3 regions of the Priestia sp. JV24 genome follow, and region 2 is predicted to be linked to each of the others. Evidence: riboswitches for the same ligand, from Rfam matches in the RefSeq annotation. Region 2 holds a riboswitch; each other region holds the start of a gene.
The links. Region 2 has a riboswitch for S-adenosylmethionine ahead of metE (5-methyltetrahydropteroyltriglutamate--homocysteine S-methyltransferase). Riboswitches for the same ligand answer to the same signal wherever they lie in the genome.
Positions count from the first base shown of each region.

Region 1: it holds a riboswitch for S-adenosylmethionine, as region 2 does, so the genes downstream of both, OK414_RS11365 (Na+/H+ antiporter NhaC family protein) here and metE (5-methyltetrahydropteroyltriglutamate--homocysteine S-methyltransferase) in region 2, are expected to answer to the same signal.
Region 3: it holds a riboswitch for S-adenosylmethionine, as region 2 does, so the genes downstream of both, OK414_RS19880 (sulfite oxidase-like oxidoreductase) here and metE (5-methyltetrahydropteroyltriglutamate--homocysteine S-methyltransferase) in region 2, are expected to answer to the same signal.

Region 1 is NZ_JAPCIN010000015.1:390,170-400,992, forward strand. Features, by position in the region: gene OK414_RS11335 (spore germination protein) at 1-1,227, shown strand, start outside; gene OK414_RS11340 (spore germination protein) at 1,261-2,361, shown strand; gene OK414_RS11345 (Ger(x)C family spore germination protein) at 2,345-3,556, shown strand; gene OK414_RS11350 (YtoQ family protein) at 3,718-4,158, opposite strand; gene OK414_RS11355 (ABC transporter ATP-binding protein) at 4,329-5,240, shown strand; gene OK414_RS11360 (ABC transporter permease) at 5,233-6,000, shown strand; SAM riboswitch class I at 6,102-6,208, shown strand; gene OK414_RS11365 (Na+/H+ antiporter NhaC family protein) at 6,294-7,604, shown strand; gene OK414_RS11370 (hypothetical protein) at 7,644-7,772, opposite strand; gene OK414_RS11375 (LacI family DNA-binding transcriptional regulator) at 7,897-8,856, shown strand; gene OK414_RS11380 (transcriptional regulator SplA domain-containing protein) at 8,942-9,190, shown strand; gene splB (spore photoproduct lyase) at 9,302-10,330, shown strand; gene OK414_RS11390 (hypothetical protein) at 10,482-10,823, shown strand, end outside.
Region 2 is NZ_JAPCIN010000020.1:643,168-653,990, reverse strand. Features, by position in the region: gene OK414_RS18715 (sugar porter family MFS transporter) at 1-1,151, shown strand, start outside; gene OK414_RS18710 (metallophosphoesterase family protein) at 1,411-2,286, shown strand; gene OK414_RS18705 (hypothetical protein) at 2,819-3,070, shown strand; SAM riboswitch class I at 3,151-3,261, shown strand; cobalamin riboswitch at 3,341-3,530, shown strand; gene metE (5-methyltetrahydropteroyltriglutamate--homocysteine S-methyltransferase) at 3,680-5,974, shown strand; gene OK414_RS18695 (acetate uptake transporter) at 6,116-6,733, shown strand; gene OK414_RS18690 (GNAT family N-acetyltransferase) at 6,878-7,378, shown strand; gene OK414_RS18685 (hypothetical protein) at 7,356-7,535, opposite strand; gene OK414_RS18680 (helix-turn-helix transcriptional regulator) at 7,774-7,974, shown strand; gene OK414_RS18675 (hypothetical protein) at 8,136-8,300, shown strand; gene OK414_RS18670 (DUF5301 domain-containing protein) at 8,332-8,745, shown strand; gene OK414_RS18665 (hypothetical protein) at 8,831-8,971, opposite strand; gene OK414_RS18660 (LysE family translocator) at 9,123-9,755, opposite strand; gene OK414_RS18655 (transglutaminase-like domain-containing protein) at 9,894-10,505, shown strand; gene OK414_RS18650 (hypothetical protein) at 10,634-10,768, shown strand.
Region 3 is NZ_JAPCIN010000022.1:131,372-142,194, reverse strand. Features, by position in the region: gene OK414_RS19910 (LysR family transcriptional regulator) at 187-1,047, opposite strand; gene OK414_RS19905 (2-methylaconitate cis-trans isomerase PrpF family protein) at 1,232-2,359, shown strand; gene OK414_RS19900 (cyclase family protein) at 2,454-3,119, shown strand; gene OK414_RS19895 (GNAT family N-acetyltransferase) at 3,116-3,958, shown strand; gene OK414_RS19890 (YjgB family protein) at 3,986-4,570, opposite strand; gene OK414_RS19885 (hypothetical protein) at 4,974-5,342, shown strand; SAM riboswitch class I at 5,487-5,593, shown strand; gene OK414_RS19880 (sulfite oxidase-like oxidoreductase) at 5,669-6,331, shown strand; gene OK414_RS19875 (molybdenum cofactor biosynthesis protein B) at 6,365-6,877, opposite strand; gene moaC (cyclic pyranopterin monophosphate synthase MoaC) at 6,890-7,378, opposite strand; gene glp (gephyrin-like molybdotransferase Glp) at 7,493-8,758, shown strand; gene OK414_RS19860 (WGxxGxxG family protein) at 9,194-9,466, shown strand; gene OK414_RS19855 (hypothetical protein) at 9,739-10,026, opposite strand; gene OK414_RS19850 (DUF3973 domain-containing protein) at 10,268-10,540, shown strand; gene OK414_RS19845 (DUF1232 domain-containing protein) at 10,584-10,823, opposite strand, start outside.

The sequences.
Region 1 (10,823 bases), on a different contig from region 2:
AGCCAAGTATTATCAATTAGTGATGTAGAAGAGGTCCATTCTATTAAAGACGTAATATCAAAAGTCTTAACAGGATCTACGGCTCTTTTAATTGACGGGTTATCACTTGCCTTAATTCTTGGTACAAGCAAAGTAAAAACAAGGACGATTGAAGAGCCCGTATCAGAAGCATTAGTGAGAGGGCCAAGAGTAGGCTTCACTGAATCTTTAAGTGATAATACTTCTTTATTAAGAGGAAGCGGAGATATTGAAAATTTGTCGCTGGTGAAATTTCAAGTAGGAAAGCGTTCCAAAAAAGACTTAGTTGTTGCTTACATAAAGGAGATTGTTGATCCAGAACTAGTTGAAGAAGTAGAAAAACGAATTAAAAAAATTGATCTTGATAATGTACCGGAGTCTGGATATGTTGAACAACTCATTGAAGATAATTACCTTAGTCCCTTTCCTCAAGTACAGAATACGGAGCGTCCCGATCGTGTAATTGCTGCTTTGATGGAAGGGAGAGTAGCCATTTTATTAGACGGGACGCCTTTTGCTTTGATTGCTCCCGTTACGTTTAGCATGATGCTACAGTCGCCGGAAGATTATTATGAAAGGTGGATTCCCGGTACATTCATTCGTTTTCTTCGTTATATTGCAGTGGTTCTTTCCCTTTTTACACCGGCTTTGTATATTGCGTTTATTTCATTTCATCCAGGGATGATTCCGACTAAATTGGCTATTTCCATTATAGGAACAAAGTCTGGAGTGCCATTTCCAGCCCTTATAGAAGCCTTATTCATGGAAATAGCTATCGAAATCTTGAGAGAAGCTGGACTCAGGTTACCAAAACCAATTGGTCCAGCAATGGGAATTGTCGGTGGATTAATTATTGGAGAAGCTGCTGTGCAGGCAGGGATTGTTAGCCCTATTTTAGTGATTATTGTAGCGTTAACTGCCATTTCATCGTTTGCTATTCCGCAATATAGCGTCGGGATTTCATTGCGTATTCTTCGCTTCATAGCTATGCTATGTGCTGCCATACTTGGATTATACGGCGTTGTTTTATTTTTCCTTTTTATGACCAGTCATTTAGTGAAACTAAAAAGTTTTGGCGTATCTTACATGAGTCCAGCAGTACCCTATCGTTTAAGTGAATGGAAAGACTTGATGGTCCGTATGCCTCTTATGATGATGAAAAGACGTCCAAAGATGATGCACACCAAAGATTCTCTACGAAAAGGATAGCAGCTTATAATAAAAGGAAGTGAATCAGTGGTAATGATAAATTCAAACGATCGTATTACGACGCCCCAAACAGCTATTATTGTCATCAATTTTATACTTGGAACTGGTATTCTGACGTTGCCGCGAACAGCTGCGGAACAAGTGAAAACACCAGATGTGTGGTTAACTGTTATTCTAGGAGGAATAGTCACTATGATAGCAGGGATAATCATGGTGAAGTTAAGCCGGAAATTCCCTGGAAAGACGTTTTATCAATACAGTAAAGAAATTACAGGGAAATGGTTGAGTAAGTTAATTAGCTTACTTATGATAGGTTATTTTTTACTGCTTGGTGGTTTTCACGCCCGTTCATTGGCAGAAGTAACCGGATATCTCTTGCTGGAAGGAACGCCGACGTGGGCTATTATTATGCCATTTATGTGGATAAGCCTCTATTTAATTAGAGGAGGCATTAATTCGATCGCTCGACTGTTTGAAATTATATTCCCTATTACCGTTATTCTTTTTTTACTGGTAGCTTTTATGAGTATGAAAATATTTGAAATAGATAATCTGCGCCCAGTACTTGGATCAGGAGTCCTTCCTGTACTAAAAGGGGTAAAAACAACTGCTCTTGCATTTACGGGTCCTGAAATTATGTTAATCATTTTAGCTTTTATGAAAGAACCACACAAAGCAGGAAAAGCTGTGCTAGTGGGAATTACTATTCCTATATTTATTTATGTGATTACTGTTGTAATGGTTATTGGAGCGTTATCGATTGATGGAGTAGTAATAAGAACATGGCCAACGCTTGATTTAATAAGGAGTTTTGAGCTGACAGGCTTGATTTTTGAACGATTTGATTCCTTGCTGCTAGTTGTATGGATCATGCAGATGTTTGCTTCTTTTACTATTAACCATTACGCCGCTTCATTAGGACTGTCTCAGCTTTTCCAAAAAAACATTCATCCATTTATGTATGGTTTGCTTCCGGTTATATATCTTATTTCCATGATTCCTAAAAATATTAATGATGTATTTAAATTGGGAGATGTGATTGGCAATATCGCCTTAGTTTTATTTGGCTTTTTGCCGCTGCTTCTTCTCATTATTTCAAAAGTAAAGGGAGTAAAGTATGAAACAAACCTTTAACCATTTCCAGTTCCTATTGGTTTTGTTTTCTGTTTTTTTGCTCTTACCTCTGGCAGGCTGCTGGAGCAGTCATGAAATTGAAGAGCAAAGTTTTGGAGTGGGTGTGGCTTATGATAAAGGTAAGGAGTCCATAGCTGAAAAAGAATTTGATGAACAAGGAGGAGGGTATACTAAAAAGAACCTGATTACGTCAACGTATCAACTTATCACTCCTCAAGTCGCAAGTTCAACGACTAAACAAGGAGGATCGCAGCAAAAATCATACGTAAATATCTCGGAAACAGGAGATTCTCCTTTTCAAATGCTTCGTGAATTATCTTTAAGAAGTGATACTCCTTTAACTAGTCCCCATATGAAAGTAATGGTTATCAGTGAGGCTCTTGCACGAGCGTATAGTTTAGAGCAATTAGTGGACCAAACTCTTCGGGACAATGATTTTAGACCTAGTTGCCTTGTGTTTATTAGTAAAGGAAGGGCTAGCGACACGTTAGAATCAAAAACAGCAGGAGAGATCCCGGCTTTTCACCTGTATGGAATGATAGACAATACGTATCGAACAACGCGAATTTTACCGCCCATGCCGCTTATTAAATTAGCAAGCAAGATTCAAACTGGGTCTAGTTTTCTGATGCAAAATGTATTATCAGCAAATGGAGAAATCAAATTTGCGGGTGCTGGTATAATTAAAGGGAAAACAAGCAAAATGATTGGGTTTTTGAATGAAGAAGAACTAGATGGTTTGGCTTGGATCACAGGAAAAGGAAAAGGTGGCCTAGTGAAAAGCTTTGATAAAAAGACTGGTCAGCTGATTGTATATGAAATAGAGTCTATGAAAAGTCACATTCAACCCCATGTTAAAGGAGATAATATCTCTTTTGATGTACACATTGAATCAGTGGGAAGGCTATCTGAAAGTTGGATGACCTCAGGGAGCGCTTTTAATAATCAATTTTTACAGAATGCGCAAAAAACTTCAGAAAAAAAAGTAAAGTACCTGGTAACAAACGTACTAGAAAAAATGCAAACAAAATATAAAGTTGATGTTGCAGGTTTCGGAAATCAATTGAGAATTAAGCAGCCTAGAACATGGATGAGGGTCAAAGAAAATTGGGATCAAACATTTAGTGAAGTGCCAATTAACTATGATGTGAAGTTAACGATTAAAGATTATGGAGCATCCGGGTCAAAAAAGTAAGCACCCGACTGTAACTTTGCTTATCGTTATGTCAAAAATGAAAAAAACCCAAAAAAATAATAATCTCAGACTTCCCACGAAATACTCATCGCATGCTTCGTACGGAGCCTTCAATAAACAACAAATAAGAGCTGCCGATTTTCGACAGCTCTTATTCGTTGTTATTCAAAAATATAAGCTAATGCTTGAAGAGCCTGTTCTGGCGTTTCGACTACAACTTGGGCTTTGTTTGACAGTTCTTTAAGCGGGTGATGCAGTTTTTCAGGGCGAACCAAAATTAGCGGTTTATCTAATGCAATGGCTGTCGCCGCATCCATTGCGCTGTTCCACTGCTTGTATTTTTCGCCAAATAAAGCAATAACCACATCAGATTTTTTAAGGAGCACCTGCGTGCGTAAATTATTAATTTGAGAAGCAGCTTCATCTTTTAAGACAGCGTTAGGCTGTTTTCCTAAAATTTCTTCTCCAATGTTGTCGGAGCGGTCATGGTCTGTCATGGGACCGACAAAGGTAAGGGGAAGGTTTAATTGTTCTGCTTGGTTTTTAATTTCGTCTCGCCAGTTATCGTGAATTTGCCCAGCAAGGTATACGGTTAAGTTCATTATGTAGAAGTCCTCCTCTAACTAAAGTTTGTTTTATTTTATCAAATGTAAGCGGATAATACGAATGATTTGAATGGGCTACTTTTCCAAAAATAAGGTTATAGTAGACAAATAGTTAAAAAAGAGAAACAATAGAAGGCGTATTGCTAATTAAAGAAAGGATGTACATGATGACAGAAACAGTGCTACAAGTAGATCATGTCAGTAAAGTAATTGGGAAGAAAACCATTTTGCATGATGTATCCTTATCGGTTGAGCGCGGTGAGATTTTCGGATTGCTTGGTCCAAACGGCTCTGGAAAAACAACGTTAATTCGTACCGTCGTAGGACTCATCAAAGAAACAGAGGGAACAATTATCGTCAATGGATTTCCTTTAAAAGAACAGTTTACATCAGCTATGAAATCAATTGGAGCGATTATTGAAAACCCTGAGTTTTATGATTATCTGACGGGCTATCAAAATTTAAAACACTTTGCGAATATGCATGAAGGGATCACATCAGAACGCTTGGATGAAGTGATTGCTTTAGTAAAGCTTGAAAACAGCATTCATGCAAAAGTGAAGACGTATTCTCTTGGGATGAGACAACGTTTAGGAGTAGCTCAAGCCATTTTACATAAGCCTGCATTGCTTTTACTAGACGAACCAACAAATGGTCTAGACCCAGCGGGAATGAGAGAATTTCGTACATATTTACAAACGCTTTGCAGGGAAGAAGGAATTTCAATCTTAATCGCGAGCCACTTATTAAAAGAGGTAGAAGCATTATGTGACCGCGTTGGCATTATTCAAGACGGTGAGTTAAAAGCCATTCAAGATCTATCTCCAAATCGTCAAGACCAAGGAATGTACGTAGAATTTGAGTTGTCTGACGCGCAAAAAGCAGCGGATCTTTTATCACAAGAATTTGAAGTAACGATGAGATCACATATTATCGACGTGGCGATTGTAAAAGAACAAATTCCAGCTGTAAATAGAAAATTAGTGGACAGCGATATTTTAGTCTACCGAATCACTCCTGTGTATGAGACGCTTGAAGATTCGTTTATGTCCGTTACGGAAGGAGAGCACCATGCTTAAGCTAATTCAAAATGAACATATGAAATGGTTTCACAAAAGAAGCACAAAAGTCACGTTTATTACCATCGGTATTTTAACTCTTTGTATGGCTCTATTAATGAAAAAAGTAGCAAACAGTGCAGGAACAGAAGACAACATTTTGAACTTCCTGTCATTTAGTTCAGGTATGCTGATTCTCGTTCAATTTTTCGCTCTTGCTGTTGGAGGGTCAATGGTTGCAAAAGAGTTTGAGGCAGGTACCATTAAGCTTCTTTTAATTCGCCCTGCTAGACGTTCAACGATTTTAGCATCCAAGTACCTAACCCTCATTTTAATTAGCTTGTATTATTTACTGAGCTATTTGCTGTTTTCGTTTGTATGGGGAGCCTTGTTCTTTGGATTTACCAGTCTAGAAGGAGATGCGCAGCTGCTTAAAAATATTACGCTTACGTATGACAGTGCGTATATGGAAACGTTTATGATGATGACGTTCGCATTTATGCTGTCGTCTTTATTCAGAAACAGCGCGCTTGCTTCAAGTCTGGCTATAGTTGTAAGTATCGGGGCGAAAGCTGTGACAGGACTAGTATCAGAGTTTGGTTTATGGTGGGGGAAATTTTTACTGTTCGCCAACACGAACTTTGTGCAGTATATGGACGGGATGAAGACGATGTTTGACGGCATGACAATTCCATTTTCCATTTTCATCTTGGTGGCGCATTTTGTCTTCTTTATGGGCGTGGCATGGGCAGCGTTTTTGAAACGAGACGTAGCTAATTGATGTGAGAATTTTCGCACTATATATTTTTCTAAAATAGCATTTGACAATTAAATAAAAAGAGCTTACAGTAGTAAAAGACTATTTTTAAAACAACTATAAACTTCTTATCAAGAGAGACGGAGGGACTGGCCCTATGATGTCTCGGCAACTGGCTGTACGCAGTGCGGTGCCAAATCCAGCAGACGATGTTTCGTTTGGAAGATGAGAAGGGTAATCTTATGATACAAATAAGAGACCTCTTCTTATCAATAAGAAGAGGTCTTTTTTTATTACGTAAACAAGAGGTGTTAAGAATGGAACAACAAAAAGGAAACGGTTGGGCGCTGTTACCGCTGGGCGTCTTTTTAGTCCTGTTTGTCGGATCAGGAATTATAACGGGAGATTTTTATAAGCTGCCTGTATTAGTAGCCATTATCATTGCAGCCATTGTGGCGCTGGCTATGAACCGCAAAGATTCACTTAATGTAAAAGTGGAACGTTTTGCTAAAGGAGCAGGACATCCTGATATCATTATTATGGTGCTTATTTTTATTTTAGCAGGTGCTTTTTCTCAAGTGGCTAAAGGCATGGGAGCTGTTGATTCAACGGTAAACTTAGCTCTGTCTGTGCTTCCGCAAAGCTTAGTGGTAGTCGGAATCTTTGTTATTGGCGCATTCATTTCAATTTCGATGGGAACGTCAATGGGAACAATCGCAGCGCTAGGGCCTATCGCTGTAGGGATCAGTGAGCAAGCGCATGTATCCATTACATTGGCAATTGCTGCCGTTGTTGGTGGTGCAATGTTTGGAGATAATTTATCCGTAATCTCTGATACGACTATTGCAGCAGTTCGTACGCAAAAAACAAATATGTCAGATAAATTAAAAGTGAACTTTTTTATTGTACTTCCTGCAGCGATTGTTACGGTAATTTTATTGCTTGTAATGACGCTAGGCAACACGTCATCAGTAGAAATTAAAGACTTCAGCTGGTTTAAAATCTTACCTTATGTGGGCGTCTTAGTCGCTGCGATATTTGGTGCAAACGTATTAAGTATTTTAACCGGAGGAATTGTATTGGCCGGCGTGATCGGATTAGCTGACGGAAGCTACACGCTTTCTTCTCTTGCTAAAACTGTGACAGAAGGTATTGGCGGAATGTCAGAGTTAATTATTTTATCTCTGCTAATCGGCGGAATGGTTGAGCTTATTCGCTATAATGGCGGTATTCAGTTCTTATTGAACTTATTAACACGACGTATCCAAACGAAAAAAGGCGGAGAATTCAGCATCGCTGGACTGGTAAGTTTAACAAATTTAGCAACGGCTAATAACACGATTTCAATTATTACGGCAGGTCCGTTAGCAAAAGAAATCTCTGATAAGTATTCAATTGATAATCGTAAATCAGCCAGTCTGCTTGACTTGTTTTCATGCAGCGTTCAAGGGCTTATCCCTTACGGCGCACAAATGCTTCTCGCAGCAGGATTTGCTAAAGTTTCACCGATTGAGATTATTCCATTTACATTCTACCCAATGTTAACAGCGGTTTGCGGGATCATTGCAATTGTAATTGGATTTCCTCGTTTAAATAAAAAGTCAAAGTCATCTAAAGAAGCTGCGTAATATCAAACCCTTAAAAAGAATGTTCTTTTTAAGGGTTTTTTACTGTTTTAAAAAATCAGTCGGCTTTTCATCATCTAACTCCTTCCAAAGCGTCTCGTTCTGCTTAAGTGCATAAGCCGCTCCTCCAATTTCAATTCCGCATAATAAAATGAATAATAAAATACCCATGAAATGACCTCCTTACGTAAATGAGTAAAAACACGATGGTAACGGGTTTAGCTTCTTGCTGTTTCACTTTATAATGAGAATAAAGTATGAAACGCGTTTCAGCGCAAGAGAAAAAGGTGAAAACATGACAAATATCCGAGATATCGCAAAAAAAGCTGGTGTATCTGTTTCGACTGTATCCCGGGTGCTAAATCATCATCCGTATGTAAAAGAAGAAAAACGCCGGCTGGTAGAGCAGGTTATTCACGAACTTAATTATGAACAAAACATTAATGCCGTTCACTTATCAAAAGGGAAAACAAATATGATTGCCGTCGTCTTGCCTTTTATTAATCATCCGTATTTTAGTCTGCTTTTAGAAGGAGTGGCATCTCAGGCGTTAGAAAAGCAGTATCAGCTTGTTATTTGTCAGACGAACTATGATGTGAAAAAAGAAGAAGAAGCGCTTCATATGCTAAAAACAAAGCAAGTTGATGGAGTGATTATTTGTTCTAGAGCAAGCAGCTGGAGCACGATTGAATATTATCAGCAGTACGGTCCGATAGCCGTGTGCGAAAACGTACAGAATCGTTCTATTCGCTCCGTATACGTTGATCATTATGCAGCTTTTAAGCAGGCGCTCCTGTATTTAAAAGAAAAAGGATATACGGATATTGGCTACTGTATTGGAAGAATGACGGGTACGAATAGTCAACAGCGGCAACAAGCATACAAAGAATATGTAGAAAGAATAAATCAGCCTTATCATCCGGAATGGGTTTTTCAAGGCTGTTTGAACGTGACAGATGGTGAAAAAGTGGTTGAAAAACTAGTGCAGATGAAAAATCGGCCTCAGGCGCTTTTAGTAACAAACGATCAAGTCGCTATCGGAATAAAAGCTCAGTGCGAACAAGCGGGTATTTCAGTTCCTGGTGAATTAGCTATCATTGGTTTTGATAATCATCCGCTTTCTTCTTATTTACAAATAACAACGATCGAACTTCCTCTTAAGGAAATGGGAGAAACGCTTTTTACATTAGTGAGAAGCAAGGTTCCTCAGAAAATTGAGCTCCCTTTTCGGTTTATTGAGCGTAAAAGCGTATGAATTCTTGATGATGCCATGAGGTGTTTTTACCGGATAAAATGAGCAAAAGCGGACATCATACGAGTAAAGAAAGAAGAAAAGGATGATGATCGTGGAGAAAAAAGAATATCAGGTGGGAGATCAAGTATTTGTTATTTACCGAAATCCTCATACGGCAAACGTTGCGAATATTAATCAGGCTGAAATTGTTGAACATCCTGAAAATAAAGGTGAAAAGGCGCTGTTTTTACATGAGTCTTATCATTTGTTAGCTGAAGATGATGCCGTGTATTCAACGTATGAAGAAGCTGAAAAAATGTATAATAAGATATTTGATTATGAACAATATGACTGACGCAAGGCTCTCTTAAACAGAGAGTCTTTTTTGTTTGAAAAATAATTACCAAGGATAGAGTCTTTTTATTTTTCAAACGCTATTAGTATTAGAAAAAAGGAAGTGTACATGATGATAAAACCTTTTGTACCTCAATTAGTATATATTGAGCCAGGGGCAATGGAGTACCCGCTTGGTGTTCAATTAAAAGAAAAATTTGAGAAGATGGGAATTGAGATTCGTCAAACAACTTCTCATAATCAAGTCCGTAATATACCGGGAAAAAATGATTTGCAAAAATACCGCAATGCCAAGTCGACTTTAGTAGTTGGCGTGCGTAAAACATTGAAATTTGATACATCTAAACCGTCAGCTGAATATGCAATACCATTTGCAACAGGGTGTATGGGGCACTGTCACTATTGTTATTTACAGACAACAATGGGAAGCAAACCATATATTCGCACGTACGTGAATGTTGAAGAAATATTAGGTCAAGCAGAGCAATATATGCAGGAAAGAGCCCCTCAAATAACGCGATTTGAAGCGGCTTGTACATCTGATATCGTAGGAATTGACCATTTAACACATTCATTAAAGCGCGCGATTGAATATTTTGGGGAAAGTGAACTAGGTCAACTGCGCTTTGTGACTAAGTTTCATCACGTGGATCATTTATTGGATGCTAAGCATAATGGCCGCACGCGCTTTCGCTTTAGCATAAACGCGGATTATGTTATAAAAAACTTTGAACCCGGTACATCCCCTCTTGATTACCGGATTGAGGCTGCTAATAAAGTTGCAAAAGCCGGATATCCACTTGGCTTTATTGTGGCGCCTATTTACATTCATGAAGGTTGGCAGGAAGGGTATCGTCAGTTGTTTGAAAAGCTTGATGCTTCTATACCTGAAGAGTCAAGAGATGATATTACATTTGAAATGATTCAGCATCGCTTTACCAAGCCAGCCAAACGGGTGATTGAGAAAAACTATCCGAAAACAAAGCTTGAGATGAATGAAGAAGAGCGCCGCTACAAGTGGGGGCGTTACGGAATTGGAAAGTATGTATACGCAAAAGATGAAGAACAAGAATTAAGAGAGACGTTGGAATATTACATTGATCAGTATTTTCCAAATGCAAAAATCGAGTACTTTACGTAATTATTCTACAGTAATTGAAAAGTTATTTTGACATCTTAGTCGAGATAGCTTTTTAATTTTTAACGTAAAAAATAAATTGGTTGCTAATAAGCTGAAAAAAGAGGTTATTTGTATCTCTTGTCGTATTACATACATAAGGGAGGTGACTGAGATGTTAAAAAATGAAGAGTTTGCGCTAACAAAAGAATTAACAAGCGAACAGCAAGAAGCTGCACGAAATTTTATTCAAGTGTTGTTTCAAGAAGATTTATCTGAATTTTGGAACATATTATGTGATATCGATAAGTCTCGTATTTACGGCTTGTATGAAGCAAACCATTATTATGATTCAGATATTGAACTGCATGGATTTGTACAAGAAATAAGAGATAATGTAAGAGCTGTGTATGCGCCTCTTCAAGGGCAAGGGGGCATTTCGACGAAGGTTCGATATACAAGCGAAGGAAAGATGTATGTATACATATTAGGAAGTGGCGAAAACCCTAAGGTATAT
Region 2 (10,823 bases):
TAATTTCGTCGATCATCTTTCTTTTAGGCTCCATCGGTTCAGCGGTTGCACCAGAGGAAATTACGTTAACGATTGCGCGCGTCTTTTTAGGTACAGCAGTAGGAACGGCTTCTTCGTTAGTTCCTGCCTATATGTCAGAAATCGCACCTGCTAATATTCGCGGGAAGCTTTCAGGTTTAAATCAGCTAATGATTGTAATTGGATTATTATTAAGCTATATTGTAGCCTTTATTTTTGAGCCGGTTCCAAACAGCTGGCGATTAATGCTTGGCAGCGCCGGTATTTTTGCAATTGTATTATGCATCGGTATGATCAAGCTTCCAGAGTCGCCTCGCTACTTAATTAAAAATGGAATGCCAGATAAAGCGCGTGAAGTGCTGCGCACGCTTCGCCGGTCAACAGCTGAAGTGGAAGCTGAAGTGTCTGAAATTGAAAGCGTAGCTGTTCATGAACAATCAGGCATTAAGCAGCTGTTTCATAAAAAGTTTCGTTTAGCTTTAATTATCGGTGTCGGAATGGCAACTTTTCAACAGATTCAAGGCTCAAACTCAATTGTTTATTATGCAACAAGCATTGCTCGTCAAGTTGGTTTAGCCCCGCAGGTAGCTGCTGGCTTTACGGTTATTGTTGGGGTGATTTTTGTGGTGACAACACTTATCTTCCTGCAGTTTGTTGATAAATTCAACCGCCGTACCATTCTTACGATTGGCGGTGCGGGAATGGCTCTTTCATTTTTCACACCGGCTATTCTAGGAGCATTAGGCGTTAATGAAGTCGTCGTGAACTGGGTTACGTTAATTGCTCTTTGCTGCTTTATCCTTTGCTATGCGTTTTCTTGGGCGCCGCTTACGTGGATCATTGTAGGAGAAATTTTCCCGCTTTCTGTACGCGGAATCGGTGCTGGGATTTCATCTGCTTTTAACTGGACAGGATCGCTGGCAGTAGGGCTTGTGTTCCCAATTTTAGCTGATCAGTTTAGTTTGGGCGTTATCTTTTCAACGTTCGGAATCATTTGCATTCTCGGTTTATTCTTCATACGTTTTGTAGTTGTTGAAACAAAAGGACGTAGCCTAGAGCAAATTGAAACGGACATGGCAGCTCGGTCTGCAAGGAAGTCTTTAAGTCCAGTTGAACATAATAAGTACGTTTGATTATGGTGAACGCTCTAATTGTAAGAACCCTTTGCTATCTCAACAAGGGGTTCTTTTTTTAGATTAGTAGGATTCTAGCTTTTATGTTGTCCTATCAGTGCTTAACAAAATGAAAGGAGAGATAGGCTATGGAAACTAATTTAAATGTGCGTTCTGCTTACAAGAAGGTAGTGACCATCATCAACAAATTCTCATATAAATAAGTAAGCTTGTTTACTTTTAACTAAATTTATTTATTAATAGGGGGATTAACTAGTTGATGAATTTGACGCTTCATGAACGTTCTGAAAAGATATTAAAGCAAAGAATTAAACAATTAAATCCGAGAGATCCATTTAACTTTGTTTTTATGGGAGACAGCAGAGGTGACGGACCAAACGATAATTGTTTCACGATGAGCGGTGAATTTGAGCTTGTATTAAAAAAGGCGGTGGAATTGAACCCGCTGTTTATTATTCATGGGGGAGACACCGTCTATACAGGGAAAAAAGAGTATTTGGAGCACTTTGTTAAGGTTGTTGAAAAAATCGCACCAAACATTCCTATGTTTGTATGCGTAGGGAATCATGATGAACTGTACCTTGATGAAAGCAATCTCGAAAACTTCAGAGCCACTATCGGAAAAGTACACTGGGTTATCGATATTCCTGTCTTCAACTTCCGGTGCATCGCACTAAATAATGTCATCAGTCCCAAGAATAAAATATATGGATTTACAGATAGAGAGCTGAATTATTTAGAGCAGCAGCTAGAGGATGCTCCTCGTAATACCGTTGTAGCCATGCATGCGCAGCCAAATATTGGCCGGTGGTCAAATCTTGAAGGGTTTCCTGTAACGACTCCTCAAAGTCAAGAATTTTTTGATTTAATTCAAGAACACCGCGTAAAAAAAGTGTTAGTCAGCCACGTGCATGCGTATGACGAGCAGTTTATTAGAAAAAACAGAAACGGGTCGTTTACGCTTGGAAGAGGCACTGATTTTGTATTGTCAGGAGGCGCCGGTGCTCCCCTTGATTTTGAGCCGCCTTTAATTTTAAATAATTATAATTTTACAGAGTTTTTTGTAAGCAGGTACGACATTTTAGGTCCTCTTCTTTGGAAGGATTTTGGACGACCTCGAAGAAATTGTTTGTAAAAACAAGAAAGTAGAAAGCTAGGTTCAAAAAAAGAGGCTGGGACAAAAGGGTTTTAGACGAAATGAAAAACGAACCATTGATCAAGATGTTTGATTAGTGGTTCGTTTTTTTTGTTAGGGTAAACGTAGGTTTCATGTGTATAGATCTTTCTAGCAGGTGATTGGAGGACAAGACGAAGACTCCTGCGGGAAGCGAAGTCTTGTACGGAAATCAACTGCGGTGTCACAAGCGATTCAGCTCATGTATCCCATTTGCCTTTAGATTGAATTCATTTCGTTATGTCTCAACCTCTTTTGGGAAAATGTGCATAACTCTTAACGAAACCTTGTAGCAGAAGGTTCAGTCAAACGTTATAATAGATAATGAATGATGATATATTCTCTATATTTGTCATATATTTGTATTACATATGTAATTAAAGAAAAACATTCACTTGATATACTGTTTAATGACTTAACTTTATCTTAAAATTCACAGTGAACTGCCTGTTTATAGAGGCTTAGAATATACACAGCAAATGGAGGAGCAATCATGGCAAACGAAAAGATGCAAGAAGGACTTAATCGTTTTATCAAGGAAGATTTAAATGACCTTTTAGGTAGACTGTTCCCCTTAATGGACCGGGAGTGTGCCGAAGAAAAAAGAAAGCTTATTGAAACAGCAGTAGAGTACATTTATTCGTCAGGATATCACCAAGGAGCAAAAGACTTGATCGAAACACATCGAAAAGACGATTACAAATTGTTAAGACAAAAATTAGCGTCAGCACCTCCTGAAAACTAATTTTTTTGCAATTTCTTTTGACAGCATAAATCTAAGGTGTTAAGATGGCTCTACATTCAAAATATTATAAACAATTAAAACTCTTATTGAGAGAGGCGGAGGGACTGGCCCTGTGAAGCCCGGCAACCATTTAACATTCTTGTTAAAAAGGTGCTACATCCTGCAAAGCGTACAGCTTTGAAAAATAAGAGAGGATTTCATAGATACTATGCCTCTCTATTCATGATAGAGAGGCTTTTTATTTTATGTGAAGGTGTTTTGAATGAACAATTTTATAAAAATGCATCAGGTGCTGTGTAACGAATGTACGCAGCTTAAAAGGGAAGATCGGTGAAAAGCCGGCGCGGTCCCGCCACTGTAATGGGGAGCAACTTATTAACCACTGTTTCATGTTGAAATGGGAAGGGATAAGAAGCGATGAACCTAAGTCAGGAGACCTGCCTGTTGTATGCACTTAAGCTCTACGGGATATAGAGAGGAGTGAGGAATACGTGTTGAGAAAAACAGACTATCTCAACTTTAGTTAAGTATGCGTATCATCTCTCTTTTCATTTCGAAAAGAGAGATTTTTTAGTTTATCGATAAAAAAATATACAGGGAGTGGAAAAAATGAGCAGTGTAAAAAGTTCAAATGTAGGTTATCCAAGAATTGGTGAAAAACGAGAATGGAAAAAAGCGCTTGAGCAGTTTTGGGCAGGAAAACTAGAGAAAGATATCTTTCTACAGGAAATTGAAGCTCTTCGTCTTGGGCATCTAAAAAAACAGCGTGACGCAGGAATTGAACTGATTCCAGTCGGCGATTTTAGCTTATACGATCACGTGTTAGATACAGCCGCTATGTTTGGTTTGGTGCCAAAGCGCTTTGAATATGACGGAGGACCGGTATCGCTTGAAACGTATTTTGACATCGCGCGAGGAACAAAAGGTGCGGTAGCTTCTACGATGACAAAATGGTTTAACACAAATTATCACTACATCGTACCCGAGCTTGAGGAATGTACGCCGGCACTTGTAGAAAATCGACCGCTTCAATTTTACAAAGAAGCAAAAGAAAAGCTGAATATCAAAGGTAAACCCGTTATTTTAGGTCCAGTAACATTTGTGAAGCTGTCAAAAGGATATAAAGAAAGTGAGTTTGAAAAAGTAGTTGAACAATTTGTTCCGCTTTATGCAACTATTTTAGCGGAGCTGCAGGCAGAAGGCGTCGAGTGGGTGCAGATAGATGAGCCGGTTTTAGCTACAACGCTATCAAAAGAAGAAATCGCGCTGTACAGAGAAGTCTATCAAACTTTGAAGGAAGCGGCACCGAATGTAAAAGTCATTTTGCAAACGTATTTTGACAGCGTTAATCACTATAAAGAAGTAGTTGCTCTTCCTGTTCATGGTATTGGCTTAGATTTTGTACATGACCGAGGCGAAAATCTCACGGCGCTTAATAAATATGGTTTTCCAACTGATAAAGTGCTGGCAGCAGGAGTGATTGACGGACGAAACATTTGGCGTGAAAATTTGGATGAACAACTTTTAACGCTTAGTGAAATTGAAGAAGCCGTATCAAAAGACCGTTTGATTCTGCAGCCTTCATCAAGTCTATTACATGTTCCTGTCACGGTAAAAAATGAAGAGACGATTGATCCAGTATTGAAAAATGCGCTCTCTTTTGCAGATGAAAAGCTGAAGGAAATCACGCTGTTAACGAAAGCGGTACAGCAAGGAAAAGAAGCAATAGAAAAAGAAATAAGTGTAAGCAAACAAGCGATTCAAGCATTAAATGGATCATCTTTTCGAAATCATCAAGACGTGCAAAAAGAGCTGAAGCAGCTGCACAGTTATAAAGCAGAGCGCCAAGCGCCGTTTGACGTACGTCAACGCGTTCAGCAAGAAGCGTTTCAGCTGCCGCTTCTTCCAACGACAACGATTGGAAGCTTTCCGCAAACAAAAGAAGTGCGAAAAGAGCGTCTAAAATGGCGTAAAGGAGAACTAACAGACGAAGCATATGAAGCGTACATTAACGAGGAAATCAAAAAATGGATTGAAATTCAAGAAAATATCGGCTTAGATGTACTTGTGCACGGAGAGTTTGAGCGTACGGACATGGTTGAGTACTTCGGTGAAAAATTAGGAGGCTTTCAGTTTACGAAGTTTGGCTGGGTGCAATCTTACGGTTCTCGCTGCGTGAAACCGCCGCTTATTTACGGAGATGTCTCGTACGAACAGGCGATGACAATAAAAGAAACGATCTACGCACAGTCTCTAACAAATAAGCCGGTTAAAGGAATGCTGACGGGTCCGATTACAATTTTAAACTGGTCGTTTGTGCGTGATGATATCCCGCGCTACGACGTGGCAAATCAAATTGCGCTTGCTCTTAGAAAAGAAGTGGAAGCACTTGAAAGTCAGGGCATCTCGATGATTCAAGTAGATGAACCCGCGCTGCGTGAAGGACTGCCGTTAAAACGAGAAAACTGGGAAAATTATTTAAACGCCGCGGTGTACGCATTTAAGCTAGCCACGGTATCCGTGCAAAATCAGACGCAAATTCACACGCATATGTGCTATTCAGAATTCGAAGAGATTATTGATGCGATCAAAGCGCTTGATGCCGACGTCATTTCCATTGAAACGTCCAAAAGCCACGGTGAATTAATTTATGCGTTTGAAGAACATACGTACAATCAAGGAATTGGACTTGGCGTATATGATATCCACAGTCCGCGCGTACCGAAGCTTGAAGAGCTGACACGAAATATCGAGCGCGCTTTGAAGGTGCTTGACCCTGCACTGTTTTGGATTAATCCGGACTGCGGCCTTAAAACAAGAGGAATCAGCGAGACGGTTGAAGCCTTAAAAGTGATGGTTGAGTGTGCAAAACAAACAAGACAAAATTTATTACAAAACGTTTAATAACAAGAAAGTAAAGATCAAGTAGTGTAAACGCTACACTGCTTGGTCTTATGGGTTTTTAAAGGCCAAAAATATCCATTGACACTTCCCGTAGATTTTTGTATCTTTTTAAAGGTGTTTTTAAAATCAGGGAGGTACAACATGAGTAACAACAGCACGCAGCACGTTAAAATTGTAACAGCAGATCCATCAGCGCTAGGCCTATTCGGACTTGCCATGGTGACACTTGTTGCATCGTTTCAAAAGCTTGGGGTAACCGATGGTGTTTCATTGGTATTGCCATGGGCAATTTTTTTAGGCGGGATAGGGCAGCTAATCGCGTCTATGCAAGATTTCAAACATAATAATACCTTCGGCGCAACGGCTTTTGGTGCCTTCGGAGTATTTTGGCTAGGTGTAGCTATGACATGGCTTATTCAGCTTGGAGCATTTGGGGAAGCGCTCGCAAAAGAAGCGGATCCGAAGCAGCTAGCATTTGCTTTTGTCGGCTACTTGATTTTCAGCGTTTTTATGACAGTTGGAGCAATGGGCACTCATAAAGTATTATTTATTATTTTTGTGTTAATTGATTTCTTATTCATTGGATTATCGCTAAGTACATTCGGTGTGGCATATGAGTACACGCACTTACTAGCAGCAGTGTCAGAGCTATTGATTGCTCTGTTTTCATTCTATGGATCTGCAGCGGCTGTATTAAATACTCACTACGGTCGAGTTGTGCTTCCGGTGGGCAAGCCGTTTGGTGCATTTATCAAATAATCAAGACGTTAATTAAAAAGCGAAGTAGGATTGAATTCTGTATGCTGCAGAGGTCAATCCTTTTTTGTTTGGGCATTTTTATATATAGTAGAAAGAGATAGTTATATGTAATAGAAGCTTTTAGAGAAAAAAGAGAAATACATAATGAAAGGAAACGTTCCAATGATTATAAGACAAGTGGATAAAAAAGATTTAAACCAATTAATTACGTTAGAAAACAAAGGCTTTACACCCGAAGAAGCTGCCTCAAAAGATGCATTTATCACGCGGATTAACACCATTCCTGATACGTTTATCATCGCCCAAGAAAATGAAGAAATAATCGGATATGTGAACGGTCCCGTCATTTCAGCACCGTTTATTACGGATGATTTGTTTGAAAAAACGATTTCGAACCCTGAGACAGGCGGTTATCAAAGTATTTTAGGTATCGTTGTAAATCCAAAGCATCATCACAAAGGAATTGCCAGTATGCTGCTAAGGGAGTTTGAAAAACAAGCGCAGAACAAACAGCGCTTAACGGTTACGTTAACATGTAAAGAAGAATTGATTCCTTTTTACGAAAAGAACGGATATGTGAATCAAGGAGTTGCGGAGTCTCAGCATGCAGGCGTCAAGTGGTTTAATATGAGTAAGAAGCTTTAATGTTACTACTATGAATTGCTTCTTGCACCGCTAATGATTTCCGTGCAAGGCTTCGCTTTCCGCGGGCGGCCGCTGAGCCTCCTCGTCGCTTGCGCTCCTGTGGGGTCTTACCTGTTACGCTTTCCCCGCAGGAGTCTTCGCTTTGCCCTCCAATCATCAGCTAGAAGCACCTGCATACACGAAACCTATGTTCACCATACCTATAAAAAAATTAGTACGAGGTGAATTCTTAATCAAACTCGTTCGCATTGTCCTTCAACTAACCTATTTTTGTTCCAACCTCTATTTCAGTTATGTAAAAGACTCTATTTTGTCAAACATATTTGACAGTAACAAAGGAAATAATATAAGATATGGATGTAAAAAGTTTTTTACATTTTAGAGATGAGTGATGAATGGTGGAAAATCGAATTAAAGAACTGCGTAAAAGCAAAAAGATGTCTCAAGACGAACTGGCAAAAGTATGCGGCGTATCGAGACAAACGATTAATGCAATTGAAAACAATAAGTATGATCCAAGCTTAACGCTAGCTTTTCAGCTGGCTGAGGAGTTGGGAGCAACAGTAGATGAGCTGTTTTTATTTCATAAATCATGATGAGTTAGTTAAAAAGAGAAGGTAATGTGAAGTAGTGATCTTACTAGTAGAAGTTTTGACATTTCTGTACTATAAGCTAAAAGCACATAAGTAAATAGTAGATCAATATTATTTCTATCACTTTATAAAAAGAGATTTACAGAGCAACGGTGGTGAAAGGAATGAAAAATCGAGCTGCCGGAGTAGCTCTTACAAGTACGGGCATGTTACTGTTGATGGTAACGTTAGTACTTCCTGTTCCGGGATTAACGTATAGTTTACTTGTAGGAAGCAGCATTCTACTAAAGGGCTGCGGAACAGGAGGAATAAAAAGGTGTATCACGTGAATGCAGCGTGATGTAGAAAAGGAGGTTCCTTTTGAAAAAAAGAACGATTATTATAGCTGCACTTTTATTTATCGTCGTATTTTATTTTACATATACCGGGAAAGCCCATCAGTTAAAAGACGTCATAAAAGTAGATGAAGCAAACGTTACGCGTATTGAAATAGATACAGACGAAGGAAAGCGTGTAGTAGACGATAAAAAGAATATAAAAGAGATCGTACACTCTTTGTCACAGGTAGAAGTAAAAAAAAGCAAGGAGCTCGACCAAAAGTTTGACCAGGCTTACTGGATAAAAATCGTCGAAAATGGAAAAGACGCGTACGGCTTAACGATTTACGATAATGACTACATAAAAGCGTTTAGCTTTGAAGATAAAAAACAGGCGACATATACGATTGTTAAAGATCAAAAAATGGATGTTAAAAAGCTGTTTTCAACTAAATAAACGTGTAAACCTACTAAAAAAGACAGCCTGCGCTGTCTTTTTTTATAAAATAATAGATTGAAAATTTAGATTATTTTAAGCGGGATTAATCCTTGCCTATATAATTAATAAATGATTGAATTAGGTCAATATCAGGGTTAACTAATAGTGCTGGAAGAAGGCCAAATGTTAATAATACAAGGACGTTTGATCCAATAAAGATGCGAAGTGCTTTTTTGATTTTCATGATATTTCCTCCCTTTTTTATATTTTCGTATAAAAAGAGAAAAAAATCAATAGAAATGTGACGAAATTGTGAACTTTTTGTCTGATAGTCCCTGATAGATGATAAAAATTCCCTCTCTATACTAGATAAAGAGGGGATATAGCACGTCATATTAAAAATACATGCGCAGATTCCCAATAAACCGGTAGAGGAAATAGCATGAAAAACCGATTAAGATACATCCTGCCGCAACAGAAACCCATTTAATATAAAGCTGATTCAGCACTTTTCTAGTTCCGGAGACAATCGTCATTAAGCCTAGGTCATGAATTAAAATCCCTGTTAATATTCCGGCAGCAATCAGCAAGAAATGAAAAGAATGAGAGGATTGAAGCGAATTGGTCAGCACCGTTCCAAACACGCTGAGCCAAAAAATGAGATTGCTAGGAGAAATCGCAACAAAGATCCCGTTCACATAAGAAGAGGCAAATGACTTTTTTATGTGCTCTCCAGGAGCCGTTATATCATGGTCGGCATGTTTAATGCTGTCATAGCCAATATAAAGTAAAAAAAGCGCTCCTATAAGCCACATGATAAGCTGTATAAAAGGAGCCGATAAAAAAGAAGCCAGTCCAGAGTAAAGAAGTACAATTAGTAATAAATCAACCGTCATGCCCCCGAGTCCGACAACCCAACCGTGAAGAAACCCGTTTTTTAAACCTTGCTTTGTCATTTCAATCGTCACCGTGCCAACGGGGAGGGCAATCGAAAGACCGAGCAGCACATTTGTTAAAAATAACGTCACCAAAAACAAAACCTCTTTCAATCTCGTATCTACTATCGTTTTCCGTTTAAGTGGTCTTTCATTATATAAAAATATGTAATAAAATTCACTGTTATGTATAAAAAAACATATGATGAATATAAGAGGAGGAAAAAGTAAATGAAATTAATTTGTGAATCGTTGGAAAAAGAAGACTACACGCAAGAACTTCCAGAAGTGAACTTTACACATCCTTTGATTCAACAAAAGGTGCGTGAACTCAAAAGCGGCTTACCTCATTCTTCCCTAGCGTACATAAAAAAAGCATATGAGTTTGTGAGAGATGAAGTATCTCATTCCTGGGATATTCAAAGCAAAATCATCACGAAAACCGCTTCAGAGGCTTTAAAAGAAAAGGAAGGAATTTGTTACAGCAAGTGTAATCTATTAGCTGCTTTGCTGCGTGCAGAAGGGATTCCTGCAGGCTTTTGTTATCAAAGGCTGATACTTGGAGATACAATAGACACAGGCTACTGTATTCATGCTTTAAATGCAATTTACATTAAAAGTGAAGATAGATGGATTCGATTGGATGCGAGAGGAAATAAAGAAGGAGTGCAGGCCGACTTTTCGCTAAAAAAAGAAAAACTGGCTTTTCCAGCGAATTCTATACGGGGTGAAATTGACTATCCAGTTATTTATACAAAACCTCATAAAAAAACAATGGACGTGTTGTCGCAGTACGAAGACTGCTTAGATATGTATTTGCACTACTTGCCTACCGAGCTATAAAAAGAGGTTGCGACAAAAGTATGTTAGTTGAAACAAGATTAGAACGATGAATTGAGATTCTTGGTGGAGAATCCAACTCGTTGGAATTTTTTATTGAAAGGTTTCATGTATATGGCTGCTTCTAGCTGATGATTGGAGGGCAAGACGAAGACTCCTGCCGGGAAAACGGAACAGGTGAGACCCCGCAGGAGCGGAAACTACGAGGAGGCTCACCGGCCGCCCGCGGAAAGCGAAGTCTTGCACGGAAATCAACAGCGGTGTAACAAGCAGTTCAGCTCATCTCTCCAATTTGTTCGTCTTTAAATGGAATGGACTTAG
Region 3 (10,823 bases), on a different contig from region 2:
AAGAATTTTTAAAGCCGCTCTTTACTCCCGCTGATGTTTCTTGTTTTCATGTTAGTACATTTTTAAAAATAAAGGAAATATAGGTTTTTTTAGAAAGTTCATAAAAAATTTTTATAATGGTAGTCTAGAAAAAAGCTTGGTCTAAAAGAGAGATTTTTCCAAGACGCAAACTTTTTAGCTTTGGCTTTATTTTTCACTTAGCTTTAAAAAGTCAATAAACGCTTTCACGACCGCTAGATTCAAATAAGAAGGATCATACATGAGCCACGTGTTTCGAAGCAAAGGTGATTCATCTCGGTATGAAAGTCCGTATGTATATAAGTTGTCGCTGGAGTGGAGGCAAATTTCAGGTAAAATCGCAAAGCCCAAATCATTTTTAACCATTTCTTTGGCTGTTTCTTGCCGGTCAACTTCCATTGCCACAAACGGAGGCTCTGAAAACTTGTCATGCCACCAGTCTTGAATGAGATCTTTTAGCGACGTATCGGTTTTATAGTTAATATAAGGCAGGTTCGGCAAGTCATCGATCGCAATTTCTTTTTTTGAAATTAAGCAAAGCCGCTCTTTTGTCAGCAGTGATTTTTCTCCGTTCCACGGGTAATTGCCTCGTAAAATACCAACATGAACACGCGAAGAGTCTAATAGATTCATAACTTGCGTACTCCAGCCTGTATTCACACTGAACTGCACGTTTGGATAGTGAAGAGAGAACTGCTTTAAAATTTTAGGAAGCTTATGCTGTGCAAAGTTACTCGATACCCCTAAGCGAAGCGTTCCCGTAACGGTTTCGCTCATATTACGCATGCTGTCTTTTGTTTCCTGCAGCTGCTTCCACATATTTTCCGCATAGCGAACAAGATGCTCACCTTCAGATGTAAACTCAATTCCTTTTTTCGTTTTGAAGAAAAGCGACACGCCAAATTCTTCTTCAAGATTTTTAAGGCGGTAGCTTAAAGAAGGCTGCGATACGTAGAGCCTTTCAGCCGTTCGCGTAATGTTCTTTTCTTCGTGAAGCGTTTTAATTAATATCCAATCTTTTTGATCCATCCCGATTCCCCCTTGTATTTAGATTATAAAAAAAATTTTAAAAAGACAATAAATTTTATGTATTTTACTTATGACCACCTCTATTATACGATAAATGGCAAATGAACCGGTTCTAAATAGTAAAAAAATAAAATGGTTTGATGAACGCCTCGGCGTTTGTTAGTAGGGGAGAAAGGTGATTAATATGACGCGCATTCCTGTAACGGTTATGAGAGGTGGAACGAGTAAAGGGGTTTTTATCAATCATGAAGAAATGCCTGTGAACAAATCCGATTGGGAACCGTTTTTGCTAGATATAATGGGAAGTCCGGACCAACGTCAAATTGATGGACTAGGCGGAGCTAATTCGCTGACAAGTAAAATCGCGATTATAAAAAAATCAGATTTAGAGAAAGCTGACGTAGATTACACGTTTGCGCAGGTCAGCATCAGCGAATCTCTCGTTGATTTTAAAGGAAACTGCGGCAATATCTCTTCAGCGGTCGGACCTTATGCAATCGAACAAGGACTTGTACAAGCTGTGGAACCGGTGACTAAAGTGCGGATCTATAATACAAATACCAAAAAAGTAATCGTAGCGGAAGTAGAAGTAGAAAACGGGAAAGTGAAAACAGAAGGATCCTGTATGATTCCTGGAGTGCCAGGCACGGGTTCACCCATTTATCTTTCGTTTGAAAACGGAGAAGGAGCCGTTACCGGAAAACTGCTTCCAACCGGGAACACTATCGATCTTCTGCAAACATCCATCGGGACGATAAAAGCATCAATTGTTGATGTAGGAAATCCGCTTGTATTTGTTAAAGCAGCGGATATTGGCCTAAAGGGAGCAGAACTTCCGCATGAATACACGGACAAACAGCTGAAGCTATTTGAAGAAATTCGCTCCATTGCAGCGGAAAAAGCGGGGCTTGCACCTCAAGACAAAGCAACTAAACTATCACCAGCGGTTCCAAAAATGACGATTATTTCTCCTCCTATGGACCATCGCGACGGGACTGGCAGAGAAAAAGCTGCTTCTCAAATGGACGTATTAATCCGCATGATGTCGATGCAAAAACCGCATCAAACGCTTGCGATTACAGGAGCAATTTGTACAACGGCGGCTATCTATACAAAAGGCACGCTTCCGTCAGAAATGGTTCAATTAAAAGGCGATACCGTTCGACTTGCTCATCCAATGGGAATTATGGAAACCAGCGTGGATTTAAAGAAGGGACAGGTTAACGGAATCAAAGTAGTGCGTACAGCCCGTCTTATTTTTGAAGGATTTGTTTATACAAAGCATACGTATGATGTATGTTTATCAAGTTAATAATGTTCTCTAAAAAAAGCTCTTTCTAGGAAACTAGGAAGAGCTTTTTTATGTTAGACTATTTTTACTGAATATTGAAAAAGTGGGTGAAGGTATGAAAAAAAGAACGTATATTGATCTAAGCCACATCATTGAAGACGGAGTTATCACACATAAAGGCTTGCCGGCACCGATCATTTGTGACTATTTAAGCCGAGAAGAGTCTAGAAAGCTGTATGAACCAGGCACTGAATTTCAAATCGGTAAAATTGAAATGGTCACGAATACCGGTACGTATATTGACGTGCCGTTTCACAGATACAAAGACGGAGCGGATTTAGCTCAAACGGCTATTGATAAAACAGCCGGGTTAGAAGGAATAGTCGTTTCAGTTGACCCGACTTTAAAAGCGATTGATGAATCTCATTTTCAACATGTAGATGTAAAAGGCAAAGCGGTATTAATTCATACGGGATGGGATCACTACTGGAATACAGCCGATTATTTAGAAAATCATCCATACTTAACAGAAAGCGCGGCAGCTTATTTAGTGTCTCAACAGCCCGCTCTTGTTGGAATTGATTCGATGAATATTGATGATACAAAAGGAAAAGCAAGACCAGCTCATACGCTGCTGTTAGGAGCGGACATTGTGATTGCTGAACACTTATGTCGCTTAGATCAACTAACCGAGTCCTTTTTATTTTACGCCGTGCCTCCTAAAATAAAAGGAGCCGGAACGTTTCCGGTAAGAGCATTTGCGGAGGTAGAAAGAAAATGATCCAATTACATAGATACAGCGAAGTACAGGAATTTAAAAACCAAGTAGAGCCGCTTTTATCAAAGAATGAAGTTCTTCATAACTTAGCGCTTGGCATTTTACACAGCTTACATGAAAACAGCAAACCAAATTTTATGGGTGTTATTTTAAAAGACAGCCGTGCTGCGCTTGTGTTGCTGCAAACCCATCCTCGGCAAGTCATACTGTCTCAAATACAGCAGCTAACGGAGGGTGAACTAAGCGAAGCGGCAGAGCTATTACAAGAAATCGACATACCGGGCTTAGTTGGAGAAAGGCAAACGGTTGTATATCTTTCTCAAAAACTAGCGGCGCTAAAAAATCAAGAAGCTTCTTTAAAAATGGATCAGCGTATTTACCGGTTAGACAAAGTAAAAAAAGCTGCGGAAGCTGAAGGAATGCTGGTAAAAGCAAAGTTGGAGCATCTTCCGCTCGTGACAGAATGGATTTGGGAGTTTATGGACGTCATTGGAGACCCTGTATCAAAAGAACAAGCTGTCAAAACAGGAGAAGCTTTTATTAAAGCAGAACGGCTATTTTTATGGGAAGTGAACGGTGAGTATGTCTCGATTGTCAATGCTACGCGTCCAACGGCCCATAACATTACGATTAATTTTGTATACACGCCTCAAAAAGAACGTAAAAAAGGCTATGCCTCAAGCTGTGTATCCACGCTTTCTCAGCTTATGCTAGACAGAGGTTTTCAAACGACAAGTCTATACACAGATATGACAAATCCTACGTCTAACAAGATTTACATGGAAATTCGCTATGAACACGTAGCCGATTCCGCATTAGTTTTACTTCATGAAAAAAAGTAGCAGGCTGTCTGCTACTTTTTCTATTACTTAAGGTTTTTTAACTAAATTAACGTGATTTAACGTTTTGCTATCATCAAAAATGAATTCAAGATCATAGGCGCCGGCATGATAGGTGTACTTCGTTTGAGTAGTACCATCACCTTTTACTTTGCCTGTAAAGTTCGGCTGACCTAATTCTTTCTTTAAGTTAGCTTGCGTGATGGAGCCTAGATTTGTTTGACGCTCTACATTTGTACCAAAATAGCGGATTTCGTTAATGACGTTATTTTGATCATAGCCAAATGCGTATCCAGGGTGACCCATTTCCGCATGATAGTAGTCAAAGTTGTTTGATGAACCTTCAGGCGGGGGACCGAACTGATCGCGAACGTCTTGACGCAGTGTTTTGCCAATTTTGAAGTCTACCGTTAAGCGTGGCACCTCACCTTTTACTGCGGCGTTGTAAATTTCATTAATGTTTTTTACAGCTGTTTGACTTTGACTGTTTGTTTCTTGAGATGTAGCTGCATGTGCTGGTGTATCAAGCTGAGCGACAGGAGCAAATCCAAACGCAGCAATTCCTGTAATCGTTGCAGCCGCCGCTGCTTTTGATATTCGTTGTTTCATTTTCATGATTTTTTCCTCCTATATATAACGATTTAGCAACCTCAGTCTACCTAAAAGAACAGGTAGGCCAGAATAGTCAAGGAGTCTTAGTTTAGTTGGTAACTGATATATATAATGTAACACGTCTTTTAGAATGTAAACGTCAGTTAAAGTGAAAAGCAAAAAACGATTCATTTATCATAGGCGAAAAGATTGGTTTCTGTTCCTTTATTAGGTAAAAAAACGTAATATAGAGAGGGTTCTAATGTTTTATAAAAAACTAGATAATAATTGTAAGTATGATACAAAAAATCAAGTATTTGTTAAATGTATATATTGCTGCTGTGTATCTAGGACTTGGCGTAAAAACAAGTTTAGGGAAATCTGTTGTATTAAATAGAAGAAAAAGAATGGTAAAGGAGAGAAAGTAGTGTCAAAACGATTTGTGCTCACCGTAGCGGCTGGAGGATGTATCATAATCTTCGGCGCGCTGCTGCTCTTAAATTGGGAAAGAGTGTTTGGAGATTATCGTCCCGTTCAAACAGCAACAGCTGTATTCAAGTTAGAAGTGGGAAGTCAAGGTGTAGCAAGGACTACAGATTCAGACGATGCTCTTCATTATATGGTGAAAAAAGGACATTTAGATGAATATATTCAACTGATGAATGAAAAGGGATACGTGTTAAAAGAAAAAGATATTGATCATAATCGACTTGTTTTTAACGATGGACAAGAGGATGAGCAAATTTACTACAAGCGCTTTGCCAGGAAGTATACGATGATTGATGGAGAAGGGTAAAGGATTTACATGGTATTTTAGTAGACTAAAACCTTATAACCCTATCTGTTTTTAAAGTTTTTTGGCGGAAAAGAAAAATAATATTGACAATTATGACAAAAAGCTTAATACTGACTTTATTACATAAAACAAATACAATTTGTTTCCTTATCAAGAGAGGTGGAGGGACTGGCCCTGTGAAACCCGGCAACCGCTGTCTATGACAGAATGGTGCCAAATCCTTAAGAGTGTATCGCTCTTAGAGATAAGGAAGAAGCTGAAACAAAGCTCTTCCTTATTTATTTAAGGAAGGGCTTTTTATGTACAAAAAATAATGAGGTGATAATTTGAACAAAGCAGACCGTATTAAACGAATGAAAACACCGGAAATTGATCCAAAGTATGAAGGACGAGTGCCTCCGGGTCAGGTAGTAACGGAGCGCTTTCCGATTTTACATGAAGGCGACGTGCCGGAGTATAACTTAGAGGAGTGGACGCTTCGAGTGTTTGGATTAGTAAACAAAGAAGTGACGCTTTCGTATCAAGATATATTGGACATGCCGCAAATAACGGTGAAATGTGATATTCACTGCGTAACGAGATGGACAAGGCTTGATAATGAATTTACGGGCGTGCTGTTTACAGACTTTTTAAAAGCAGTTGGCGTGGAGTTAAAAAGTAAATACATCATGCTGCATGGAGATAATGACTATACGTCAAACATTGAAGTAAAAGATTTACTGAGAGACGATATTCTTCTCGCTCATTCCTTTAACGGAGAGCCGCTTACAGCTAAGCACGGATATCCGCTGCGATTGGTTGTTCCGCATTTGTACTTTTGGAAAAGTGTTAAATGGCTTCGAGGCTTTGAAGCTATTGATGAAAATCATCCTGGCTTTTGGGAGCAAAACGGCTTTCATCTTAGAGGAGATCCGTTTAAAGAAGAGCGTTTTTCTGGAGAAGATTTAGGTATTCCAGAAGATGAGTGGGTACATAAAGACTATGATTAATGAAAATGCCTATGCGTGTGCATAGGCATTTTGTCAGCGCTGGCGGTTTAATTCCCACACAACATGGCGAAGTTCAGGCAAAATCAGCTTGGTCATCGCTAGACGAACCGCACCGCTTGATCCTGGTGTAGAAAAAACGGCTTTTTCGTTAATCGTCCCGGCAATTGCCCGGCTCATAATCGCAGCGCTGCCAATATCTTCGGTGTAGCTCAGCATGCGAAACAGCTCGCCAAACCCAACGATTTCTTTATGAATCAGCGCTTGAACGGCTTCAATGGTGACGTCTCGTTTTGTGATGCCCGTCCCGCCGTTTGTGAGAACAACGTCAATGTTCTCATCACTGCAGCCAGCAAGTATGGCTTGTTGAATCGACGTTTGGTCGTCTTTTACAATTTCATAGGAAGCGATCTGCATGTCGTGTTCTTTCAGAAGCTGGATTATTAGCGCGCCGCTTTTATCGGTTTCTTTCGTACGTGTGTCTGATACCGTAATGACTTTGCAGCGAACGGGCTGAGTTGCTTTAGATTTATGTTCGTGTACGCTCATTATGTACCTCCTTTATGATTCCATACGTTTATAGTCACCGTTTTTGCCGCCAGATTTTTCAAGCAGATACGTTTCGCCGATAATCATGCCTTTATCAATGGCTTTGCACATATCATAAACGGTTAGAGCGCAGGCAGAAGCAGCGGTTAAAGCTTCCATTTCAACGCCCGTTGAGCCTTCCGTTTTAACCGTTGCTTCTATTAATAAACGGTACTGATCATTGCTTGTATCCCAGTCAAATGAAAGGTTTACGCCTTTTAATAAAAGAGGATGACACATCGGAATAATGTCAGACGTGCGTTTTGCTGCCATGATTCCCGCTACTTGTGCGACAGCAAGGACGTCGCCTTTTCCAATTTTATGTTCTACAATGGCTTCGTGAATTTCTTTGTTAACAAGTATGCTTGAACGAGCTGTTGCGACGCGGCGCGTAATAGATTTTTCGCTAATATCGACCATGTTGGCACGGCCTTGATCATTAAAATGTGTAAAAGAAGACATCGGTGTTTTCATCCTTTTTCAGTAAATTTTGTTGTATGATAGAAATAGTGAGATATGCTATGATTTTACACCATAGTGCAAAAAGTGAACAGACATAAAGGAAGTGAAGAATGTATGTTAGAAAGCAGAACACCTATTTCAATTCCTGAAGCAATTGAAAAAGTCATGACATATAAAAGAAAAGGCAGCATCGAGCGCGTATCGATCACCGAAAGCTATGGACGCTATTTAGGAGAAGATATTATCGCCGACCAAAACGTTCCTCATTTTAATAAATCGCTTTATGACGGCTTTGCGGTTCGAGCGCAAGACTGCGTAGAAGTCTCAAGTGAACATTCTGTAGAGTTCGAAGTTGTAGGTGAAATCGGCGCTGGCTCTGTTTTTGAAGAAGAAGTAAAGCCGTTTCAAGCGGTGCGCATTATGACAGGAGCGCAAGTGCCTCATTCATGTGATGCGGTTGTGATGCTTGAAGTAACGAAGTCGTATGAAAAAGAAGGCAAAACGTATATGGCGTTAAGCAGGCCAGCTTCAAAGTGGGAGCACATTGCGTTAAAGGGAGAAGAAACAAAAAAAGGAGACGTGCTTGTTTCGAAAGGGACGCGAATCAATCCGGGCGTCACGGCTTTTTTAGCTACGTTTGGCTATGCGGATGTCGCCGTGGTGAAGCAGCCTGTGGTTGGTGTATTAACAACGGGAAGTGAACTGCTTGATGTGAACGAGCCGTTAGAACCAGGAAAAATCCGCAACAGCAATTCTTATATGGCACTTGCGCAAATCGTAAGAAGCGGGGGAATTCCGAAATATTTAGGGAAGCTTGAAGACGATTTTGACCGCTGCTATGAAGCGGTAGAAAAAGCGCTTGAAGAAGTGGATATTTTACTGACAACCGGTGGGGTATCCGTTGGCGACTATGATTATTTGCCGGCTATTTATGAAAAGCTTGGTGCGAACGTGCTGTTTAACAAAATTGCGATGCGACCGGGAAGCGTCACAACAGTCGCAGAACGAAACGGACAGCTGCTGTTTGGACTATCAGGAAATCCTTCTGCTTGCTATGTCGGGTTTGAACTGTTTGTTCGTCCGATTGTTCGCAGTTTTTTACATTCACCACTGCCTCATTTACATAAAACAAAAGCGGTGTTAAACGGACGTTTTAAAGAACCTAATGCTTTTACGCGAATGGTGCGAGGAGAGATTTCAGACGAAGGCGGAAAGCTTGTTGTGACGCCTGTTGGCATGGACAAGTCAGGCGCTATTTCGTCATTAGCTGCAGCAAACGCGCTGATTGTTCTTCCAGGAGGAGAGCATGGATATGATAAAGGAACAGAAGTGAACGTGCTGCATCTTGAAAAAGAAGGTACGAGCTCGCTTTGGGTATAAAAAGTTTATTTTTTATGTAAAAGTTCTAGTCTGAATAGTGTTCAAAATGCTGGTAGATCAATAATGTATCAAATAAATGAAAAAGCGAGTAGGCGAACGGGTCCTTGAGTATTAAGGGCTCGTTTTTATGATGTGTTCTGGAAAGAGCGATTATGTTAACTATAATTGTATAACATATACAGCCTGGAAATGAAAAAACTACCTTGGAGTTAGGGAGAAGGTAGTTTTTTCTATGATGTAATTAGATTTCATGAGTGATGCTTCATTGCATCTTGGCTAGTTTGCTTAATAGACAAGAAATATATTCATACTAATTTCAAAGGCTTCTTTATTTTGGGTATTAGTGAGTAGTTTCAAAAGATATATTTACTTAACGAATAGTAACTAATAACGTTGGGAACTTTATCTATTAACAAAAGGAAAGGAGGAGAAATTATGCGAAAAAAATGGTCTGTTTTATTATGTACGTTAGCTTTAGCTATGATGACTTTCATCTTGCCGGTTAATGCTGAAAACAATAACGTAGATAGAACAAATTATAATGATGACGTAAATACTTATAATGATGACGTAAATACTCGAAATGTCACTACAGCAACTGATGTGGATGATGACAATGATTCACCTTGGGAATTACTAGGATTACTAGGATTAGCTGGTCTTTTTGGTCTTAAAAGAAGAGATGACCGTGAAGAAAAAGTTCGTTAGTATCTATTTTGCATGAGTAGAGATAAATAATGGTTGTCAAAAATTAGCTTTCTAAAGAGTCCATAAAGGTGTCTTCTAGCAATTAGGGACACCTTTGTTATTTTCTATAAAGCACATTACGTTGACTGAATCTGTGTAGGCTTTACATAAAAAGTAGAAAAAGCTCCCTATTTCTGTAGGGAGCTTTTCTGCTGCAGAATCGTTTCTCCCATAGATCGATGCGTGGCGGCATCTTCCACAGGTTAAGTAAATAGTGGAATATTATTGGTATTTTAACTTACAGCTTTTAGTTTTAATTTAGAGTTCAAGCTCCATAAGCTAAATAGCCCGGTCATTAACCCAAGTATAATGCTAGACCAAAGTACCTCACCTGTTAATGAATAAATAAAAGGAAAAAGAACAAACCATAATCCGCTAATAAGGGGAATCCAGTTTTGCCATGAATTCCATCCTGGTTTATTCGCTCCTAAAAGAGATGTGATGACTTGGAGAATTCCAAATACAATACTTGCTGAAGTAGCTCCTCTATCGTATGAAAAACCAAGCATCCACGGGGCAATAACAAACTAAATACCGATTATAGCGTTAATAATACCTCTTATTTTCACCGCATTCCCTCCTCAATGTATGACACTCTTTATGATGTCATTATTAAACTATATGTTTGTAAGTGATGTGTGTTGAGTATTCTTCAACGCCTGTTGAGATTTTTTCAACTTTTAATATAGGAACAAGCACTTCTGTTGATCAGTTCTCATAAGATGTTTCAAAATCAAATATAAGAAAGAGAGTGGAAAACGAATGTACTATTGCGTTACTTGCTGCAGATTGCAAAATGAAAATCTTATTAAGAGTAAGCTGTTTGAAAATGGAGTCTATATAGATCCATTTGTAGGAGAGAAAATCCCTTTAGGTATGTGTGCACATAGATGCAACCACGAGTCATGCAAACGATGTGAAAAAGAACAAATCATCAAAAAGATTGTGCCAAAGGAATTATCTAAATTAAAGAAAGCCATAGAATATTTACCTGCTCATCGTCATGATTCAGAAAAAGTTCCGTTTTCACAATAACTAGCGGCATGCCGCGTCCAGTTCGCTTAATAAAATTCAGTTTTTATTCTGTAAGCTGATTCATCACTAGTTGTACAGCTATTGCATCGTCTAAATAGCCGATTGGAAAGACATAGTCTGGGATAATATCGGTAGGCAAAATAAAATACAATAGCGCACTTCCTAAAATAGAGCGTTTGGCAGCTGACGTTTCTTCGTTACAGTATTCAAGATACATTTGCTTTAGTTGATCAATAAAGGTTCCGACACTGCCTACTTGCTCTATTTTGGTTTGAAAGTTATT